Regions from separate parts of the Paenibacillus sp. FSL K6-1096 genome, predicted to be linked through region 4. Evidence: riboswitches for the same ligand, from Rfam matches in the RefSeq annotation. Region 4 holds a riboswitch; each other region holds the start of a gene.
The links. A riboswitch is a leader RNA that binds a small molecule or an ion and turns the genes downstream of it on or off. The one in region 4 is predicted to bind thiamine pyrophosphate.
Positions count from the first base shown of each region.

Region 1: linked by a shared signal. The riboswitch ahead of MHI24_RS18455 (ABC transporter substrate-binding protein) and the one ahead of MHI24_RS29865 (ABC transporter ATP-binding protein) in region 4 are both predicted to bind thiamine pyrophosphate.
Region 2: linked by a shared signal. The riboswitch ahead of thiC (phosphomethylpyrimidine synthase ThiC) and the one ahead of MHI24_RS29865 (ABC transporter ATP-binding protein) in region 4 are both predicted to bind thiamine pyrophosphate.
Region 3: linked by a shared signal. The riboswitch ahead of MHI24_RS26085 (thiamine phosphate synthase) and the one ahead of MHI24_RS29865 (ABC transporter ATP-binding protein) in region 4 are both predicted to bind thiamine pyrophosphate.

Region 1 covers NZ_CP150274.1:4,132,686-4,137,695, forward strand. The annotation lists gene MHI24_RS18440 (ABC transporter ATP-binding protein) at 1-330, opposite strand, end outside; gene MHI24_RS18445 (ABC transporter permease) at 374-1,135, opposite strand; gene MHI24_RS18450 (MTH1187 family thiamine-binding protein) at 1,132-1,425, opposite strand; gene MHI24_RS18455 (ABC transporter substrate-binding protein) at 1,476-2,546, opposite strand; TPP riboswitch at 2,773-2,883, opposite strand; gene MHI24_RS18460 (hypothetical protein) at 2,957-4,435, opposite strand; gene MHI24_RS18465 (pyridoxamine 5'-phosphate oxidase family protein) at 4,598-5,010, shown strand, end outside.
Region 2 covers NZ_CP150274.1:3,840,926-3,845,935, forward strand. The annotation lists gene MHI24_RS17205 (tetratricopeptide repeat protein) at 1-1,246, shown strand, start outside; gene trxB (thioredoxin-disulfide reductase) at 1,290-2,243, shown strand; TPP riboswitch at 2,307-2,413, shown strand; gene thiC (phosphomethylpyrimidine synthase ThiC) at 2,576-4,264, shown strand; gene MHI24_RS17220 (DUF1858 domain-containing protein) at 4,557-4,784, shown strand; gene MHI24_RS17225 (DUF438 domain-containing protein) at 4,799-5,010, shown strand, end outside.
Region 3 covers NZ_CP150274.1:5,919,574-5,924,583, reverse strand. The annotation lists gene thiH (2-iminoacetate synthase ThiH) at 1-251, opposite strand, end outside; gene MHI24_RS26095 (thiazole synthase) at 274-1,038, opposite strand; gene thiS (sulfur carrier protein ThiS) at 1,096-1,299, opposite strand; gene MHI24_RS26085 (thiamine phosphate synthase) at 1,296-1,961, opposite strand; TPP riboswitch at 2,073-2,175, opposite strand; gene MHI24_RS26080 (SDR family oxidoreductase) at 2,396-3,268, opposite strand; gene MHI24_RS26075 (amidohydrolase family protein) at 3,643-4,668, shown strand; gene MHI24_RS26070 (GNAT family protein) at 4,683-5,010, shown strand, end outside.
Region 4 covers NZ_CP150274.1:6,810,642-6,815,651, forward strand. The annotation lists gene MHI24_RS29855 (ABC transporter substrate-binding protein) at 1-578, opposite strand, end outside; gene MHI24_RS29860 (ABC transporter permease) at 575-1,348, opposite strand; gene MHI24_RS29865 (ABC transporter ATP-binding protein) at 1,332-2,099, opposite strand; TPP riboswitch at 2,233-2,335, opposite strand; gene MHI24_RS29870 (TetR/AcrR family transcriptional regulator) at 2,404-3,033, opposite strand; gene MHI24_RS29875 (DHA2 family efflux MFS transporter permease subunit) at 3,216-4,736, shown strand; gene MHI24_RS29880 (amino acid ABC transporter substrate-binding protein) at 4,977-5,010, shown strand, end outside.

The sequences.
Region 1 (5,010 bases), 2.7 Mb from region 4:
TATGCTCCGCCACGGGAACAGCGCGGGCTGCTGCGGCATATAGCTGATCCGGCCGCGCTGCCCGGTCACCGCGAGCCCGTTCATGCTCACGGTTCCGGCATCCGGCAGCGTAAGGCCGCCGATGATGTGGAACAGCGTGCTTTTGCCGCAGCCGGACGGGCCGACAATGGAGACGAATTCCTGCGGCTCCACGGTCAGGGACACCTGATCCAGCACCTGCGTCTCCCGGCGGCGGTGCTTGAACGACTTGCTGATGCCGCTGACTTCAAGTGCAGGCGGCAAGCTCCCTCTATACAGGCGTGCGTCGCCGTCCGCCTTCTCCAGTTCAATCCTCGTAAGCTCAGACACTCCGGTCCGCCTCCATTCTTGTGGGTTATGCTTCCTTGCGCGGCTTCCAGCGCACCAGCCACCGCTCCAGCAGGGCAATCAGTGCGAACAGCACCAGACTCAGCAGTACGATGATGACGATCCCTACGAACATCCGGTCCGCACGGTAGGAGGCCTTCTGCAGCAGCAGATAGTAGCCGATACCCTTGTCGGCGCCGATCCACTCGGCAACCACCGCGCCCATGACGGCGTAGGTGGCCGAGATTTTGAGGCCAGAGAACAGGGAGGGCAGCGAGCCCGGCAGCTCCAGCTTGGTGAAGATCTGCCACTTGCCCGCCCCGGCCATCTTCATATAATTCATCATCACCCGGTCACTTTGAGCCAGCCCGCCCATGGCTGCAACAGCCACCGGGAAGAAGCAGACGAGGGTGATCAGGATGATCTTGGGCAGCAGGCCAAAGCCGAACCAGATAATCAGCAGCGGGGCCAGCGCAAGGGAAGGCACGTTCTGGCTGAGAATCAGCAGCGGATAGATTGCCCGCTTCAGCCAGGGCAGCAGATGCAGCAGCAGGGCCGTAAGCAGGCCGATGCCGGTGCCGACCGGGAAGCCGATCAGGGTCAGCCGCAGGGTGGCGGCGGTATGCTCCCAGATTCCGGCGGCGTTGTTCCTGGACTCACGCGCGATATCCGCAGGGCTGGGCAACTGGTACGCCGGGATGTCGAACAGTATGACCGAGAGCTGCCAGATCCCCACAAAAAAGAGGACCGCCACAACGGGCGGCCACACTAGCTTCCAGGTGCCTCTCACGGCCGGTATTTCTCCGTCAGCTTATCCATGCTGATGCCGCCCGGATTGTGGGCGATCTTGATCTGCGAGATCACACTTGGGCTGCCGGAAGCGATCAGCGCTTCATGCATCTCACGGACAATCTCCAGCAGCTCGGGCAGCTCGCCTTCCATCGTGGTCTCCAGCGGGTTCACCTGATGCTTCACGCCCGACTTCTGAATGACCTCGATGGCCGTGTCTACGTAAGGGATAGAATCCTCGTTGTTCGGGGTCTTCGGAATTACCTGAATGCTCAGCAGTGTGTTAGCCATGATGAATCATTCCTCTCAGTATAAGAATAAGATTCCCGTTATACGGGTCATTATTGCTCCGGCAAAAATTCATTCGTAAACGTGCTCTCCGCATCCAGCGGCTTATCCAGCAGCTTCAGGCCATACATCCAGTCGGCATAATTCTTCCAGATTTCGAGCTTCTGCTCTCCCCAGCGCGGGGCATCGTCTTTATATTTCGGGCTGAGCCATTTCTGGCTGGCCAGCACCAGCTTAGGGTCCAGATCCGGTACAGCATCGGACAAGACTGTTGCGGCTTCCTCCGGGTTGTCGATAGCGTACTGATAGCCCTTGGATGTAGCCTTAAGGAAGGCCTTGACTACCTCAGGATGCTCGGCGATCTCCTTCTCGCTGGTCGTCAGTACCGGAGTGTAGTAATCCAGCTGCGGCGCGTAATCCTTCAGGTACAGCATATCCAGCGGCTCGCCGCGCAGCTCGGCCTCTACCCCGGTCCAGGCGTAGAAGATCCAGGCGAAATCAATATCGCGCTTCACCGCTGTGAAAAAGTCAGCCTCGCCGATATTCACCAGCTTCACCTTGGACACATCCCCGCCTTCAGGGTCCATGATTGCCTTCATGGCTGCCTCTTCCGCAGGCGAGCCCCAGCCGCCGTAGGTTTTGCCCTCGAAGTCCTTCGGCGTCTTGATGTTGCGGTCCTTCGGAGCCGCGAAGCCGGAGGTGTTATGCTGAATGATCGCAGCAATCGACACCAGCGGCACATCCTGCAGCCGGGCCAGGGTGAGCGCCTCCTGGGCGCTGATGCCGAACTGGGCTTCGCCCGAGGTCACCATCGTGTCCGCTCCGGCCGCGCCCGGCTGGACAATCTCCACGTCCAGGCCCTCCTCCGCGTAATAGCCCAGCTCCTTCGCTGCATACAGGCCCGTATGGTTCGTGTTCGGCGTCCAGTCCAGGGCGATCTTGACCGGGGTGAGCGCCTTGGGCGCATCGGTCGCCGCCGCGCTGGCTTCAGGGGCGGCCGTGCTGTTCCCGGCGGCAGGCGCGCTGGCTCCGGCATTCCCGCTGTTGTTCCCGCCTCCGCAGCCCGCTACGGTAAGCAGCAGGATGGAGCTGAGCAGTAGTGTGACTGTTTTTTTGACTCCCATTTCTCTTCTCTCTCCTTCCAGCAATCCCTGTTCTGCCAACATTCAGTATAACCAATACCACCAAGTGGAAACGGCTTGCCGTCCTAGAAGGACGGATCTGTTTCAGCGCGAAATATAAGGATAAGTTATCGTGTGGAACATATAAATTCTTATATTTCAAAAAAGCGTCCCGGAGACCGGGACGCCTGTACTTGCGTGAGGGGATTCAACTCCAGGCTGTTACAGCGCTGTGCTGATTCAACATTCCTACGCTGGCATTATCCAGATCAGGTATAAGGGTCAGTATCTTATGGGATACACTCTCAGCCGGCCAATTCCAGCCCCCCTGGTTCTTATGAAGTTCACGGGTATTGCTATGTTCTTACGGTGTATTATAGACGGCAGCCCCGCGGTTGTCCATAGCAGCCTGCCTAATCCTTCGCATAATGCCGCTTCTTGCGGCGGCTCTTGATGGTGACCCAAGCCTCTCTCAGCGTCAGGAACAGGCTGACTGCGATGCCCGAGAAGGTCAGGAAGAGCGCCAGGTACTCGAAGGGGGAGTACTCCAGCATTACGCTCCAGTCGATGTTGCCCTTCAGATCCTCGATCACCTGGTTCATGCCATAGATGCCGCTGACCACGGTGAAGACCGTTAACACCATCAGCAGCGTATCGCGGCGCTTGGCCTGGAATTTGTCCTGATACTGGAACAGGTCGTTCAGCGTCATTTTCACCTCATCGAACAGGGCATCGTTGCCGTACACCTTGCGCAATTGATAGAAAATCTCCCGCCCCTGCGATTGCGTAATCAGCTCCAGGAAATAGAACTTGGCCGAGAATTTATTGATCAGGAAAATCAGATTCTCGATCTCGTCGTTGTCGTGGTTGATGCGCAGCCGGGAGTGGAGATTGGCGAGCTTGAGCAGCACGATTTTGTGAAAAATATTCAGCAGCAGCCCGTAATAATACTCTCCGTACATCTGATTCACCAGTTGAGTGGCGATATCCGGCCTCGCGCGGCTCACACAGCAGAAGGTCTGCTCGTTGGTCATATAATAGGTGTCCGGTGCCCAGCGGCTGTACCCGTGGTTACGGGTATACTGCTTGATATAGTCAGGATTACTGGCGCTGATGTAAGGCCGGCCCTCCAGGTCCAGCCCATCCACCTGAGAGGCCCGGTAGAGCAGCTCAGTGCTGATCCCATCCTGCCCCTCGGGCAGATTCAGCCCATAGAAGGCCTGCACCAGCATCCGTTCATCCACGAAGAAGGGCAGAGTCTCGAAATAAGCGCCATTGGTCTCCGCCGGGTCCAGGAACGGCTCCAGTACAGTGACGAGATGCTTGAACACGAAATCCTCCACACGGTCAAATCTCTGCTTACTACAATGAATGAACGTATGCTCATCCTTATACGAGACATCCTCCAGCGTACGGAAGCGGTCAGCGAACTCCAGTGCGGTACTGATGGGCAGATCCTCTTCCTCGATAGCGACTCTAAGCGTCAGGAAGCCCAGCTCGAACGGGCAGAGGAACACATCGGTGGAGAGAATGCGGAAGCCGGCAGACTGGAAGGGCATTTCCAGACGGCAGGGCAGATTGTTCACCCGGGAAAAGCGGCGGAAGGAATCGTGGTCCTTCTCCCGCGGAAACAGCACATGGGCTGCGAACGGCAGGTAGCTGCGCTCCATTTTCTCATGGGACACGCAGTAGCCTTCCCCGTAATAGAGAGACTCCAGCTCCTTATTATCCAGGAAAAATCTGGTGAATCCATCCTCCTGAAGGCGGGCGGCCAGCTCCTGGTCCACTCCGGCCTTAATGGAGAAGGGGAAAATAAATTGCAGCAAAGCAGTATGCAGGGTCGGGTCGGCTTGCCCGGTCGTGTTGGCTTGCTCGGCTTGCTGTTCAACCATGCGCAGATGCCACATCCTTGTGTACAGAATTGAATCTTGTAAGCCTCAATTACCCGATTTACCGGATAGCTACGCTTCATTTTATGAGCAGCCTCCGGGATTCAGAATGAAGGGGACGGGTACACTATAATAGACACGAATCTGAAAGGAGCTTGATCGTCAATGGATAACAAAGAGCTGGAGAACAAAATTATACAGGCGCTGGATGACAACGCGTTCGGTTCCTTCGGCACGGTGGAGGCCGGCAACAAGCCCAAGGTACGCTACATGGCAGTCTTTCATGACGGACTTAATATTTATCTGGCGACCAGCCGGAAGACCCATAAGGTAGAGGAGCTTAAGGATAATCCGAATGCCTGTCTGCTGCTGGGTTATGAGCAGGGCGGGGGCAAGGATGTGCTGGAGATCGAAGCCACAGTCGCTGTAACCAAGGACGAGGGTCTGCGCTCCAAGGTGTGGAATCCTTCGCTGGAGCGGTGGTTCGAGGGACCGGATGACCCGGATTATGTCATTCTGGAGCTGTCCCCTTCACGGATTGAATATATGGGCAAGAATCACGAGCATGGCGTGTGGCA
Region 2 (5,010 bases), 3.0 Mb from region 4:
GGCGGGTATATTATCGGAGATGGGGAATTATACAGAGTCGAATAAGATTCTGGCCCATGTCCTGGAGAAGATTGATCCGGCCATGACCGAATGCCATTTCTATATGGCTAATAACTTCGCGAATATGGAAAGCTTTGAAGAAGCGGAGCGCGCGCTGGTCACTTACCTCGAAGAGGATGCCAGCGGCGAGTTCATCGCTGAATCGGAGGAGCTGATGGAGCTGCTGCAATATGAGCTGAACCGTCCGGCTCCGCTGGTGCGCATCCGCAGCCGCGAAGGTGCCTTTGAGCATGACAAGGCCCGCAGTCTGCTGGAGGAGGGCAAATTCCCCCAGGCGGTGGAGCTGCTGGAGGAGATTACGGCGAGCACGCCGGACTTCCTGGCGGCACATAATAACCTGGCGCTGGCCTATTTCTACATGGGCCGGTTCGCCAAATCGCAGGAATGCCTGAACGAGGTGCTGAAGCAGGACCCGGGCAACCTTCATGCGCTCTGCAACATGGCGATCTTCCTGCAGTATGCGGGCGAGAAGGAGCAGCTGGAGCCTCTGCTGGCGATGTTGGAGGCGACTGTGCCGTTCCACCAGGAGCATGTGTTCAAAATGGCGACCACGATGGGCATCCTGGGACGGCATGACGCGGCTTACAGCCATTTCCGCCGTCTGCTGAAGGATGAGGAGGTCTCCGGCGATGCCGGGCTCTACCATTACTGCGCGGCGGCGGCGAGCAACAGCGGCCGGTACAGTGAGGCGCTGCGCTGCTGGAGGCAGGCCGCCAAGCTGGACCCGGACTCGGCTGTGCCGGCGTTCTTCCTGGCCCAGCTTCAGCAGGCACAGGGGGAAGGCCGGTCCATGCCTGCGGTCAGCTACAATTACCAGCTGCCCTTCCAGGAGCAGCTCAAGCAGTGGAAGGGCCAGCCCGGCCGCTTCACGGAAGAGGTGCGGAATAACCCGCTGCTGCGCGCTTCATTCTTCTGGGCGCTGCGTTACGGGGACGCCTCCACGAAGTTTCAGGTGACCGAAGCCCTCCGCTGGATTGAGGACGAGGAGCTGTCCGGGTCGCTGCGCGGCGTGCTGGAGGAGGAGCTGCTGCAGACGGACCGCCTGCAGGAGGCAGCCTTGTTCAGCCTGCAGCGGCTGATCGGGGGTCACCGCGAGGAAGCGGGCGCCCCTCTTGAGAACCAGGAGCCGGCTGGCGGCAAGCTGCCGGGAACGGGTGGCTTGCCGCCATCCACCACCGGAGTGTAAACTGTGCATGATACTTAACCCACTTACAAGGAGGCCAATGCAAATGTACAAGACGATTGTAATCGGAACAGGCCCGGCCGGGCTGACGGCCGCGATTTATCTGGCGCGCGCGAACCTGAGCCCGCTGGTCATTGAAGGCTTACAGCCTGGCGGACAGCTGACAACGACGACAGAAGTGGAGAACTTTCCAGGCTTCCCTGAAGGCATTCTGGGACCGGACCTGATGGACAATATGCGCAAGCAGGCGGAACGCTTCGGCGCTGAGTTCAAGAACGGCTGGGTGGAATCGGTTGATTTCTCGCAGCGTCCGTTCAAGGTGACGGTTGACGGGATGGGTGTGCTGGAAGCGGAATCGGTGATTATCTCGACCGGAGCATCCGCGAAATATCTGGGCATTCCGGGCGAGCAGGAGAATGTGGGACGCGGGGTCAGCACGTGCGCAACCTGTGACGGCTTCTTTTTCCGCGGCAAAAAGATTGTCGTGGTCGGCGGCGGCGACTCCGCCATGGAGGAGGCCAGCTTCCTGACCCGCTTCGCCTCTAATGTTACGCTGGTTCACCGCCGTCCGGAGCTGCGCGCCTCCAAGATCATGCAGGACCGTGCACGCGATAACAGTAAGGTATCCTGGGCACTCAACCGTACCCCGGTCGAGATTACCGTGGGCGATACCGGCGTGAAGGGAATCACCGTGCTGAACAACGAGACCGGCCAGACCGAGCTGCTGGAAGCCGATGGCGTGTTCGTGGCGATCGGGCACACTCCGAATACCGCCTTCCTGGGCGGGCAGATCAACACGGATGCGAACGGGTACATTATCGTGAAGCCGGGCACGACCGAGACGAATATCCCCGGTGTCTTCGCCTGCGGCGATGTGCAGGATAACCGGTACCGCCAGGCGATATCGGCAGCCGGAACCGGCTGTATGGCCGCGATGGATGCCGAGAAGTACCTGGAAGGCAGCATGGTGCATGACTGGAGCGAATCGCTGGACAAATAGGTTTTGAATAATTAAGGGTTTACAATATTTACTGTAACAGGTAGAATACACTCAATTAGATAAGATATCCGCTAGGGGAGCCTGAATAGGCTGAGACGGGAAAATTGAATTTCCGGACCCTTGAACCTGATCTGGATCATACCAGCGTAGGAAAGTGGAGCCGGACCTGTTTGAAATGCAGTCTTATTAGGCTGCTTCTTTGGATAAGCCGCTCCAGGTGGAGCGGCTTTTTGACGTGCAGGAATCCATGAATTCTTCGGCTCAATCTGCTGTATGACCTCTTATCTGATTAGCTCATAAGCCAAGAGGAGGAGATAGGAATGTCAGTAAGGATGAAGAACGAAGCGGTGGATCTTTCACAGTTCCCCGCAAGCCGTAAGGTGTATGTGGAGGGCTCGCGCCCGGATATTCAGGTTCCGATGCGGGAGATTAGCCTTAGCCGAACCGAGGGCGTTGCCGGGGATCAGGAGAATGAACCGCTGCGTGTCTATGACACCAGCGGTATCTATACCGATGCTGCGCAAGCGGCCGATATCCGCACAGGGCTGCCGCCGCACCGTTTGCACTGGATACAGGAGCGCGGTGATGCCGAGGAATACCTGGGGAGAGAGGTGCGGCCCGAGGATAACGGCATCCGCGGGAGCAAGCCGCCTGCAGAAGCATATCCGGGACTGCAGCGGAAGCCCCTCCGGGCGCAGGCCGGGCGCAATGTAACGCAAATGCATTATGCCCGGCAAGGAATCATTACACCGGAAATGGAGTTCATCGCGATCCGCGAGAATACCCGGCCGGAATTCGTAAGGGATGAGGTTGCTGCGGGCCGGGCCATTATTCCGGCCAACATTAATCACCCGGAGAGCGAGCCGATGATCATTGGCCGCAGCTTTCTGGTGAAGATCAATGCGAACATCGGAAATTCGGCAGTCTCTTCTTCCATTGAGGAGGAAGTAGAGAAGATGCGGTGGGCTACCCGCTGGGGAGCCGACACCATTATGGATCTGTCCACCGGCGCGAACATTCATACCACCCGGGAATGGATCATCCGCAATTCACCTGTGCCTGTCGGCACGGTGCCCTTGTACCAAGCCCTGGAGAAGGTGAATGGCATCGCGGAGGATCTAACCTGGGAGCTGTACCGCGATACGCTGATTGAACAGGCGGAGCAGGGGGTGGACTACTTCACCATTCATGCCGGGGTGCTGCTGCGCTATATCCCGCTGACCTCCCGGAGAATGACCGGTATTGTATCGCGGGGCGGCTCCATTATGGCTGCGTGGTGCCTGGCCCATCAGCAGGAGAACTTCCTGTACACCCACTTTGAAGACATATGTGAGATTATGAAGAGTTATGATGTGGCCTTCTCGCTGGGGGACGGACTGCGGCCCGGCTCCATTGCCGATGCTAATGACGAAGCCCAATTCGCCGAACTGGAGACGCTGGGAGAGCTGACGCTACTTGCCTGGAAGCATGACGTTCAGGTGATGGTAGAAGGCCCGGGGCATGTGCCGATGCATAAGATCAAGGAGAATATGGATAAGCAGCTTGAGATTTGCCGGGAAGCCCCCTTCTATACGCTGGGGCCGCTGACTACGGACATTGCGCCAGGGTATGACCATATCACCTCGGCTATAGGGGCCGCAATGATCGGCTCGATGGGTACGTCGATGCTGTGTTACGTAACGCCCAAGGAGCATTTGGGCCTGCCGGACAGGAATGATGTACGCGAAGGCGTGATTACCTATAAAATTGCTGCACATGCCGCAGACCTCGCCAAAGGTCATCCGGGTGCGCAGGACAGGGACGATGCTTTGTCCAAAGCGCGGTTCGAGTTCCGCTGGCGGGATCAGTTCCATCTCTCCCTGGACCCGGAAAGAGCGCTCGCGTATCATGACGAGACTCTTCCGGCAGAGGGGGCGAAGCAGGCGCATTTCTGCTCCATGTGCGGCCCTAAATTCTGCAGCATGCGAATCTCGCATGAACTGCGTAACAGCTATAATCTAAGCAAATCGCTGTCATTCTAATCAGACTCATATCGTGGCTGTCCCTTGCTGTTCATAGCGGGGGGCAGCTTTTTTTAGTTGAGAATTTATATGTTTTGGGGTCCCCGCAAAGTACCTGAGTCATCATCGAAGCTACAGCTTCACTTTGTGGGGTGTTTTGTATGTTTTGGGGTCCCCGCAAAGTATCTGAGTTATCACCTGCGCTATAGCTTCACTTTGTGGGGTCAATTTGTGACTGCAATCACAATGTGACTCCATGCCCTATGCTAAGCTGTGAGTGAGAAGAATTCTCACTTGTGAGGTGGGCAAAACAATGAGCAAAACGTTTAGGCTGGATGAACCGGTCTTCGAACTGGTGAACAGGCACCCGGAGGTTGTGGATATTATGGTGGAGCTGGGCTTCCGTGACATTACCAAGCCTGGAATGCTGCAGACGGCAGGACGGTTCATGACGCTGTCCAAGGGCATGAAGTTAAAGCGTATAGAGCCGGAGACCGTTCGGCGGGCCTTTGAGAGCCGCGGCTTCGAGATTATCGAATAGAAGGAGAGAAGAATATGAGCGAGCTGATTAATAACCGCGAGGCCGGTGTCCCGGAGCAGACGCGCCGTCAGGCGATGCTGCGGGAGATCATCAAGGAGCTTCATGCCGGCAAAAGTGTGGAGGAGGTCAAGGCGCGTTTTGAAGAGGCGGTAGGTGATGTGACGGTCGCGGAAATCTCCGCCATGGAACACTCTCTGATGACAGAGGAAGGTATTCCGGTAGAGGA
Region 3 (5,010 bases), 890 kb from region 4:
CAAAAGTCCGCGAGATACATCGGGGTGAAAAGCTGCATCACATGCCCAAAATGCATGCGCGTCAGCCGGTTCGCCTTCTGCGCCATCTCCTCCAGATAAGGCTCCGCCGCCGGAGACAGCAGAGCCATCAGTCCCTCTTCATCGACCTGCTCTGCACGCAGCGCCCGCTGCACATCCTCCGCCGTATACCGGCTCCACAGCGTATCGTAAGGAAGCTGCTCCAGCCGGGTCACCGTTTCATAAAAGCTCATATCCTTCCTCCCCTTCCATCGTTCAGGCCAGAAATCCGGTCAGCGGCGAAGAGGCGGACGCCGTCTCCTCCACCGGTCCCAGTCCGGCCAGGTAAGCCTTGCGCCCTGCGGATACCGCCTCACGGAAGGCTTCAGCCATCAGCAGCGGATCTTTGGCTGTCGCAATCGCTGTGTTCAGCAGAACCGCAGCTGCACCCATCTCCATAGCCTCCGCCGCCTCAGACGGCCTGCCGATTCCGGCATCCACAATGACAGGCAGATCCGTCTCGGAGATCAGGATACGGATCAGCTCCTTGGTTTGAAGCCCGCGGTTGGAGCCGATCGGCGCACCCAGCGGCATAACGGCGGCTGCTCCGGCGGCCTTCAGCCTCAAGGCGGCAGACAGGTCAGGACTCATATAAGGCAGCACCACGAAGCCTTCCGCGGCCAGAATTTCTGTCGCCCGGATCGTCTCGGCATTATCCGGCAGCAAATATTTCTGGTCGTTAATCACCTCGATCTTCACCCAATTGCCGAGCCCCGCCGACCTCGCTAACCGGGCAATCCGTACCGCTTCCTCAGCAGTACGCGCACCAGATGTATTGGGCAATAAGGTCATATGGGATGGAATATGGAGGACGATGTTGTCCTGGCTCTGCGGGTCTACCCGGCGAAGCGCCACCGTAATGACCTCTGAACCGGAGCGCGCGATGACTTCAGGAATAAGAGTGTTCCTGCTGTATTTGCCGGTGCCAATGAACAGCCTGCTGCTTAGTGTCACACCGCCAATGATAAATGGATCTTGCATATTAACGCCTCCCGGAAGATGTGTGTATGGAACCTTAATGAATGCAATGCCCAAGCTCTAACCCCCGCCGACAAAATGAACCAGCTCCACCCGGTCCCCCTCATTCAGCACAATATCCCCGTACATCTCTCTGCCGGCCAGCTCGCCGTTCAGCTCCACAATCACCAGCTTCCCCGCCCACTCGGGCCGGGCCAGCAGATCGGCCAGTGTCCGGCAGCTCTCCTCAACACTCTGCGTCTTTCCGTTCACCGTTATATTCATGCTTGATCACCTCCTTTACCGAGTGCCTGAGCCGGACCCGGCACATCAGCCTGCCCGGATGCCCTATGAATGGCTTCCCTGTAAGCCCTGGCCGCCGCAGCAGGGTCCTTAGCCCCGCAGATCCCCGACATGACAGCAATACCATCCGCCCCTTGGGCCAGCACCGCTCCGGCATTGCCTGGAGTAATGCCGCCGAGCGCAATCAGCGGAACGCTGCTTCTGCGGACGGCCTCCGCCAGCTGCTCCAGCCCGCGGGCGGCCAGTCCGGGCTTGCAGTCCGTCGGGAATACATGCCCGTACAAGCAGAAGTCCGCCCCCTGCCGTCCGGCCTGTGCCGCTTCCTCTGCAGAGTGGACCGAGCAGCCCAGACGCAGGCCGGGTGCTATGCTGCGGGCAGCTACCGGCGGCAGACTGTGCCAGGCCAACTGTATCCCGCCAGCACCGGCGGCCAGCGCCACATCGATCCGGTCGTTGATGACTAGCTTCGCCGGGGGAACCCCTGCGCCGAGGATCAGCTCCACAGCTGCCAGGAGCTCCCGGGCGGGCATTGATTTTTCCCGCAGATGGATATAATCCACCATAGGCTGCACCGCTGCGGCCAGTTCCGCCAGTGCTCCGGGAGCCATACGCCCGTCTGAGATCACATGAAGCTCGTACAACATCTTCACCCCGCCCCCTGCTTCATTCCCACAACACAAAAAAGACCGCCTCCCATAAGGAAGCAGTCTCCGAACACAAGCAGGAATCCCGGACTGGCCGCATCTTCCCGCTGTATCATTCGTTCTCCACTTCCCTACGCTGGTATAAACCAGATCAGGTTCAAAGGGTCCGGACCATTACGCCCGTCTCAGCCTTGCGGCACCCCTAGTGATCGTTCTATGCAATTATGTGCTCTTGCCTTTTGTATATTAGCACATTATTCCTGTTAGGGCTATCCTTTCATGCTAACAAATGCTCAGCAAACTGACGACATTAATGGAGTGAATGCTAAATATCTATTCCAGGGTAGACGCTTCAGCTTTATCCACATTTTCCTATGTACAGCAAACAAGCCAGCCTCCCGGCTGGCTTGTTCATTTCCTCTATTCAAACGGCATCAGCCGTTAACAACCTCGCCGCCATTCACATGAATCACCTGTCCGCTGACATAGGAAGAATCGTCGGAGGCTAAGTAGACGTAAGCAGGAGCCAGCTCCTCCGGCTGTCCCGGGCGCTTCATCGGCTGGGTGGCACCGAACTCGCTGACCTTTTTCGCATCAAACGTGGATGGAATCAGCGGGGTCCAGATCGGTCCCGGTGCAACCGCGTTCACACGGATACCCTTCTCGGCCAGATTCATCGACAGCGAGCGGGTGAAGCTGAGAATTGCTCCCTTGGTGGACGAATAGTCCAGCAGCTGCGGGCTGCCGCGATACGCCGTGATGGACGTCGTGTTGATGATCGTGGAGCCTTGCTTAAGATGAGGCATAGCCGCCTTGGTCAGATAGAACATGGAGAAAATATTGGTCCGGAACGTCCGTTCCAGCTGCTCCGCTGTAATGTCCTCAATATTATCCTGCGGATGCTGCTCGGCCGCATTGTTGATGAGGATGTCGAGCTTGTCGAGTCCCTCAACCGTTTTATTAATCAGATCCTGGCAGAAGGCCTCTACCCCGATGTCCCCGGAGACCAGAATACACTTCCTGCCCTCCTGCTCCACCTGGCGTTTGGTTTCTTGCGCATCGTCATGCTCGTTCAGATAAGAGATTACAACGTCCGCACCCTCCTTGGCAAAATGCACGGCAACCGCGCGCCCAATCCCGCTGTCGCCTCCGGTAATGAGCGCAGCCTTCCCCAGCAGCTTGCCTGCTGCCTTGTAGGCCGCTGTCTCAAACTTCGGGAGCGGGTTCATCTCACTCTCGATGCCCGGACGCTGGTCCTGCACCTGCGGAGGTAGTGTCTTCGTCTGTTCTTTGCTTGTGTCTGGCATAATCCATTCTCCTTTCGCTGTGTACATGATAGGGTCTAATCCTGTTAGCATGGCTTAAGGTCTGGTGTTTATGCATCTTGACAGCCTGTTTCTGAACCGCTGTACGTTATGTTAATTACCCGCTCGGCAGCCAGCCAAACAGGCATGTAAGGAACAGTTAGAAACCGAATATTATCTATAAACGGGAAGGGGGATGACCTATACTTTGTGCTGATAGATAACGTGTTCACTGGAGGGGCTTCAGCTATGGGGAATGATAGGTTGCTATTGACTAACGCGACAGTAATCGATGGAACCGGACAACCGCCGCTATATAAGGCAAGCATAGAAATTACGAACGGCCGAATCGCCACTATTGCACAGCACGCGGAAGGATTAACGGAGTCAGACAACGTTACAGGATTGACCTGAGGGGACTTACGGTTCTGCCGGGATTCATCCACTCCCATGCCCACACCAGCTTCAAATACATACAGAATAAGCCGCTTCACGGGTATGACACCGGGTATCTTGCTGCTTGCCTCTCCGAAGGGATCACTACGATCCGCGATGAAGGAATGACTACGGCAGCAACGATTGAAGACGTGATTACACATACGAATAAACTGAGTGACGGCATGTATCCCAGAATCATTACGTCCGGCAAAGTGTTCACCGCTCCAGGCGGATATGGCGGCCAGGCCCCTATCGGAGTCGTAAGCGCGGAAGAGGCGCGTGCTAAGGTCCAAGAAGTATTAATGCAAGGGATACATTGTATCAAAACCGCACTGGAAGACGGTTACGATTCCTCGACCACCGGACTGCCCCAGCTCAGTCAGGAGATTCTTGAGGCCATCTGTCAAGAGGCCCGCAGCATGGGCGCGCCTGTGTCTGCCCATGTTACAAGTAGACATAATCTGCAGATTCTGGTCCATGCCGGGATCAGCGATGCGGCACATATGGTATATGACCGGCTGGACGATGACCTCATAGAGCAGATGGTTCGTGCACATATCCGCATCGTTCCCACCCTCACCGTACTGGACATGTTCCAGGACAAATTCGGTGCACCTCTGCTGGACCAAGGCCTGGATAATGTCCACAGATACGTCCAGGCGGGCGGGGAGATTGGGCTGGGGGATGATTTTGTGGAGGAAGAAAGCCCGTGGTATAGAGCCGGTATGCCTTGGAGGGAAATCTCACTATTGGCCCAGGCCGGCCTCACCCCAATGCAGATCATTAAGGCAGCCACATCCACCGGTGCTAATATCTGCCACATGGACCATGAGCTCGGAACCATTGAATCAGGCAAAATCGCTGATCTGCTGGTTGTTGAGGGCGATCCGCTGTCCGACATATCCAATCTGCGTAACGTCTGGCTTGTTATGAAAGACGGCAACGTCGTATATCAAACAAACTAGGAGGGCAACACACTATGATGCCAAGAATCGCTTTATCCCCGGTCACTGAGGATGATATAGAGTTCATCGTTGATCTGGAGACTAATGCCAGCCTTTGGCCGTACGAGGATCGGATTCCCACCGATAAGGCGGCGGTGCGGAGGGAAGTGGCTGAGCGTATCGGCAGTGACTGGTATAAGCAATACCTGATCCGGCTGAATTCTCCTGAAGCCACCATTATTGGGGAGCTGACTTTACACTGGTATGTACATGAACGGGGTAGCTGGGAGCTCGGCTTCTGCCTTTTCCCGGAATACCGGGGGCAGGGCTATTGCGGAGAGGCTGCCCGGATGGCGCTGAAGA
Region 4 (5,010 bases):
GGATCTCCGCCGTCACTCTTCACCATCGTATTGAGCATGGCTTCATACAGGGGAACAGAGGAATATCCGGCCTGCTTGCCCGACAGCTCGGCAGGGCGGGTGATTCCGCTGTCCTCTGCAACCATGAGATGGTTCAGCGGGTGCCGGACCAGGGCGGCGATGGATTGAACCGGAATCTGCTCATCTCTGGCCAGCAGCACCTGCGGCTGATAGCTGAGCGCCAGATCCACTTTGCCGGCTGCAACAAGCTTCAATGCGTCATTCGTGTCAGCAGGCATCTGAATGTCCACGTCCAGCCCTTCTTCGGCAAAATAACCCTCAGCCTGTGCCGCATACAGGAAGGAATGGACGGCGTTCGGATACCAGTCGAGCATAATGGACAGCTTGTGTGCTGCTCCGCCGGTCCCGGCTTCGGGGGCGGCAGAGGCTTCTGCCTGAGAGCCGGAAGCCTCCGGCTGATCCGGATTGCCGCAGCCCCCCAGAAGCATAAGCGCAAAGAGCATTAATGCATAGATCAGACAATGGAATGGCCTCGATAAGCTGCTTTTAAGATAGCGGTTGTAACGGAATGGGGTCATAAATAACGTCCTCTTTTCTTCAGAATAATCTTCTCCAGCCCGGCGACACACAGGAACAGCGCAATGCCCATAACAGATAGCAGCACCACCGCCGCGAACATCTCGGCGCTATGCAGATTCCCCGCCATCCGGCGGCTGAAATAGCCGAGTCCCCGGCTGCCGCCCAGCCATTCCCCGAGCGTTGCACCGATCACACAATACACCACCGACAGCTTCAGTCCGGAGAACAAGGAGGGCAGGGCCAGAGGCACGGCCACCTTGCGGAGGATCTGCCAGCGGTTCGCGCCTAATGTCAGCAGCAGGTGGCTGTAAGCATCCGTATTCTTGGACAACCCGTCATAAGCGCCGATAACCACCGGGAAAAAGGCAGTCAAAAATACAATTGCCACCTTGCTCCACAAGGTATAGCCGAACCACATGATGAACAGCGGGGAGAGGGCGATCAGCGGCACGGTCTGGCTCATAATCAGCAGCGGATACAGCGCTGTGGCCAGCGGACGGAACAGGTGCATAAGCGTTCCCAGCAGACATCCGCAGATTACGGATAGTGCGAAGCCTGTGAGCACCTCCAGCAGCGTGGCAGGAAGATGCAGGCCGAACAGCAGGCGGCGGTCTTCGATTAATGCCACCCAGATGGCGGACGGAGCAGGCAGAATAAACGGGGGAACCAGGCCCAGGCGCGCCACCGTCTCCCAGAGCGCAAGCGTCAAGCAAGTAAGCAGGGCAGAGGGACCGTAACTCCTGAGCAGTCTTCTAGCTGCGGTGTTCATACAGCATCAGCTCCAGATCCCGCCGCAGCGCGGCGAATTGCGGTTCATAGCTCAGGCTGTGATGGCGCGGGCGGGGAAGCCCGGGGGAGTATTCCCGGATTCCGTCCCCGCTCCGCCCGGTCATCAGATAGATCCGGTCGCTGAGCAGCAGCGCTTCCTCCAGATCATGGGTGATGAACAGCACGGTTTTGTCCAGCTCAGACCAGAGCTCCAGCAGCCAGAGCTGAAGAGAGCGCCTGGTTATGGCATCGAGGGCTCCGAACGGCTCATCGAGCAGCATCAGCTCATTCCCGGCAGCGACCGTACGCAGGACTGCCACCCGCTGGCGCATCCCGCCGGACAGTTCATGCGGATATGCGGCTTCTGCCTCCGCCAGCCCGAAGCGTTGCAGCAGGGCGCGGATCTCAGCCGTAGCTGCTGCTTTGGAGCAGTGGCGCTTCAGCTCCCAGGGCAGCAGGCAATTGTCCAGCACCGTTCTCCAGGGCAGCAGCAGATCCTGCTGCGGCATATATGCGACTTGGCCCAGTCTCGCGGCCGCAGAGGCTGTAACTTCCCCGTTCATCGTAACGGTGCCGCTGCTTGGCTCCAGCAGGCCGGCGATGATGCGGAATAAGGTGCTTTTGCCGCAGCCGCTGGCCCCGACAATTGAGATGAACTCCCCGCGGCGCACCTGCATGGAGAGCCCGGAGAACACCGGAGGGCCGGATGGGGGAGCGCTGAAGGTATAAGCGAGATTGGAAATATTAATCATAAGACCGGATGCAGCCCTCCTCGGCATGGGATAACAGCCATACGAACAACAAAAAAGCCCCGTTCATTCCCGGAGGACATGAATGGGGCTGAAGGTACAGTCAGCTGCGGCGGCAGAACGCACGGCACTACTACACTCTTCTGCTCCACTTCCCTCCGCTGGCATGACCCAGATCAGGTTCCAAGGGTCCGAAGCGCAAGCTTCGTCTCAGTCGTCCGACTCCCCTAGTGAAAAAACAGGTGCTATTGAATTCGTAATTGGTACTTAATATACCATAAAATTCCCGGTTGTAAAGAGCCTTCGGTCAGCGCGCGGTGAGGCCGGTAACAAATAAAGTGACGATTCCCCGGGAGATATCCAGCTTGGAGGACTGATGCCGCTTCTGCTCATACAGGTACAGGTCCGGACTGAGTACAGCGATCAGCGCCGGACTGGCGAACGCCGGATCAATGTCGATAATTTCCCCGTTTGCCGCAGCCCGCTGGAGCAGAACACTCATAATTCCTCCCAGCCGCTGGAAAAAAGGATGCTCAAACTGCGTCAGCTGTTTCTTCCCGGTGAACTCGGATTTGATCATATTCAGCAGCTCGGCATATTGCTCAATGAAATCAGCCACCTGCTCTATGCTGTGCTGCAATTGTGCAAGCGCAGGCTCTTCAGCTGGAGCGGCAGCCACCTGCTGCTCCAGACCGGACAGGAACTGATCTGCGCTCCCCTTCAGCAGGGCCGAGCAGATCTCTCCCTTATCCGTAAAGCGGCGGTAGAGTGACCCTTGTCCAATCCCCGCGCGTTTGGCAATGCTGTACATGCTGACGGCTTCCAGGCCGCTCTCGTTGAACAGCTGGCGGGCGGCTTCGAGTATCCGCTCGACATAGGGATCGGCAGGCCCCCGTGTGTTGTCATCAGCTGGCGGCATGGCTTCTGGTTTCTTCATGACGTCCCCTTTCAGAAAATGAATGATCAATTTACTGAAAAACAAATAAAAGAATTGACAGAACGGACAATTGTCCGTAGACTATAAAATGCAACAACGGACAGTTGTCCGTTCACCCATTATATAGATAAACCTGCCCGCCGGTCAATGCAGCCCGCGGACAGCGCAGGAGGAGAAGAGATATGGATCAGACCTTGAAGCAGGACGCGGATTTCCGCCTGTCCGGCATTCTGGTGCCGCTGCTGGCGATCATTGCCGGCGTATTTATGGTTGTTCTGGACAGCACGGCAATGAATGTGGCCCTGTCCAGGCTGGTGGTGGATTTCAAGACGGATTTGCATACGCTGCAATGGGTGGTGACCGGCTATATGCTGGCCCAGGCTTCAGTCATTCCGCTCTCAGGCTGGCTGTCTGACCGGTTCGGAGCCAAGACGGTCTTCCTGACAGCGGTTATTGTTTTTACTATAGGTTCTATTCTGTGCGCGACCCCGAGCAGTGCAGAGTGGCTGATCGCCTTCCGTGTCCTTCAGGGGCTGGGCGGGGGCTGTGTTCTCCCGGTCGGGATGGCCTACGTCTACAGGCTGGCACCGAAGAGCAAGGTCGGCGTGGTCATGGGAATTATGGGGATTCCGGTGCTGTTCGCCCCGGCAATTGGCCCGGTGCTGTCCGGCTGGCTGGTGGAATATCATTCCTGGCGCTGGATCTTCCTGATCAATATTCCAATTGGCATTATCTGTGTGCTGATCGGGCTGCGCAAGCTGCCGGGTGCGGCGAAGAGCGCTGTCCCGGGCATGGATAAGTTCGGGATCATTCTTGGGCCGCTGGCATTTGCTTCACTCACCTACGGGGTCAGCCAGGGGGCGCAGAGCTGGACCTCAGGCAAGACGCTGACCGGCCTGCTGCTTGGAGCCGTTGCCCTGATCGCCTTCGTGATCGCCGAGCTGCGCTCCAGAACACCGCTGCTGGAGCTGCGGATTCTGAAGTCCGTTGACTTCACAACCGGCATTATCGTCCAGTGGATTGCCCAGTTCGGCCTGTATGGCGCATTGTTCCTGCTGCCGCAATTCCTGCAGCAGGCCCGCGGCTTCGGTGCCTTCGATACCGGACTGACGCTGCTGCCGCAAGCCATTGCCTCCGGCCTTATGATGCCGATCGCCGGTATTCTGTTCGACCGGATCGGGGTGCGCTGGCTTGTCGTCTGCGGACTCAGCCTGGTCTCCGGCGCATTATTCCAGTATTCCCACGTCGATCTGAACACGCAGAGCCGCGATCTGATCCTGCCGCTGATTATGTGCGGTGCCGGTATGGGAATGATGATGATGCCGATGAATACGCATCTGCTGAACAAAGCGCCGAGCCACCTGGTGAACCGGGTCACTTCGCTGACCAATTCGATGCAGCAGGTTATTACATCACTTGCCGTATCTACACTGGTTACGATTCTTACGGCAAGAACAACGGCCCGTGCGACTGAGATGAAGGAAGCGGCAGCCGCAGCCGGCCAAAGTGCCGCCGGAGCCTCCCAGGGAGCCTTGCAGCTGGCGAAGCAGACCGTTCTGTCCCAAGGCTTCGCCGATACCTTCCATATTATGATGTTCGTAGCTATGGGGGGCGCCGTGCTTGGACTTCTGCTCCGCCGGGGCCGCAAATCCGCAGGCGAACACCAGAAAGAGCGGGCGGTGGCTGAGATCCCGCACGGATAATTGTCATAGCCCAGAAAGCATAGAGCAGCGTTTCTCCTGTTAAGGGAGGGGCGTTGTTTTTGTGTTGTACCGTGATGCCAACAAGCATTTCGGGGTAAGCTAAACTAGAAAATGGAATATGTTATAAATCCGATTAATATAATCGGAAAAAGTCATTGGCGCAGGAGCCAGGCCGGTGTAACTATCCGTTTTGCCGGTCACACGGTACCTATACAGAAGCTGTGAGAGGGGATAAATCGAATGAAAAAATTAAGCCTGACGATTGTGCTGCTCC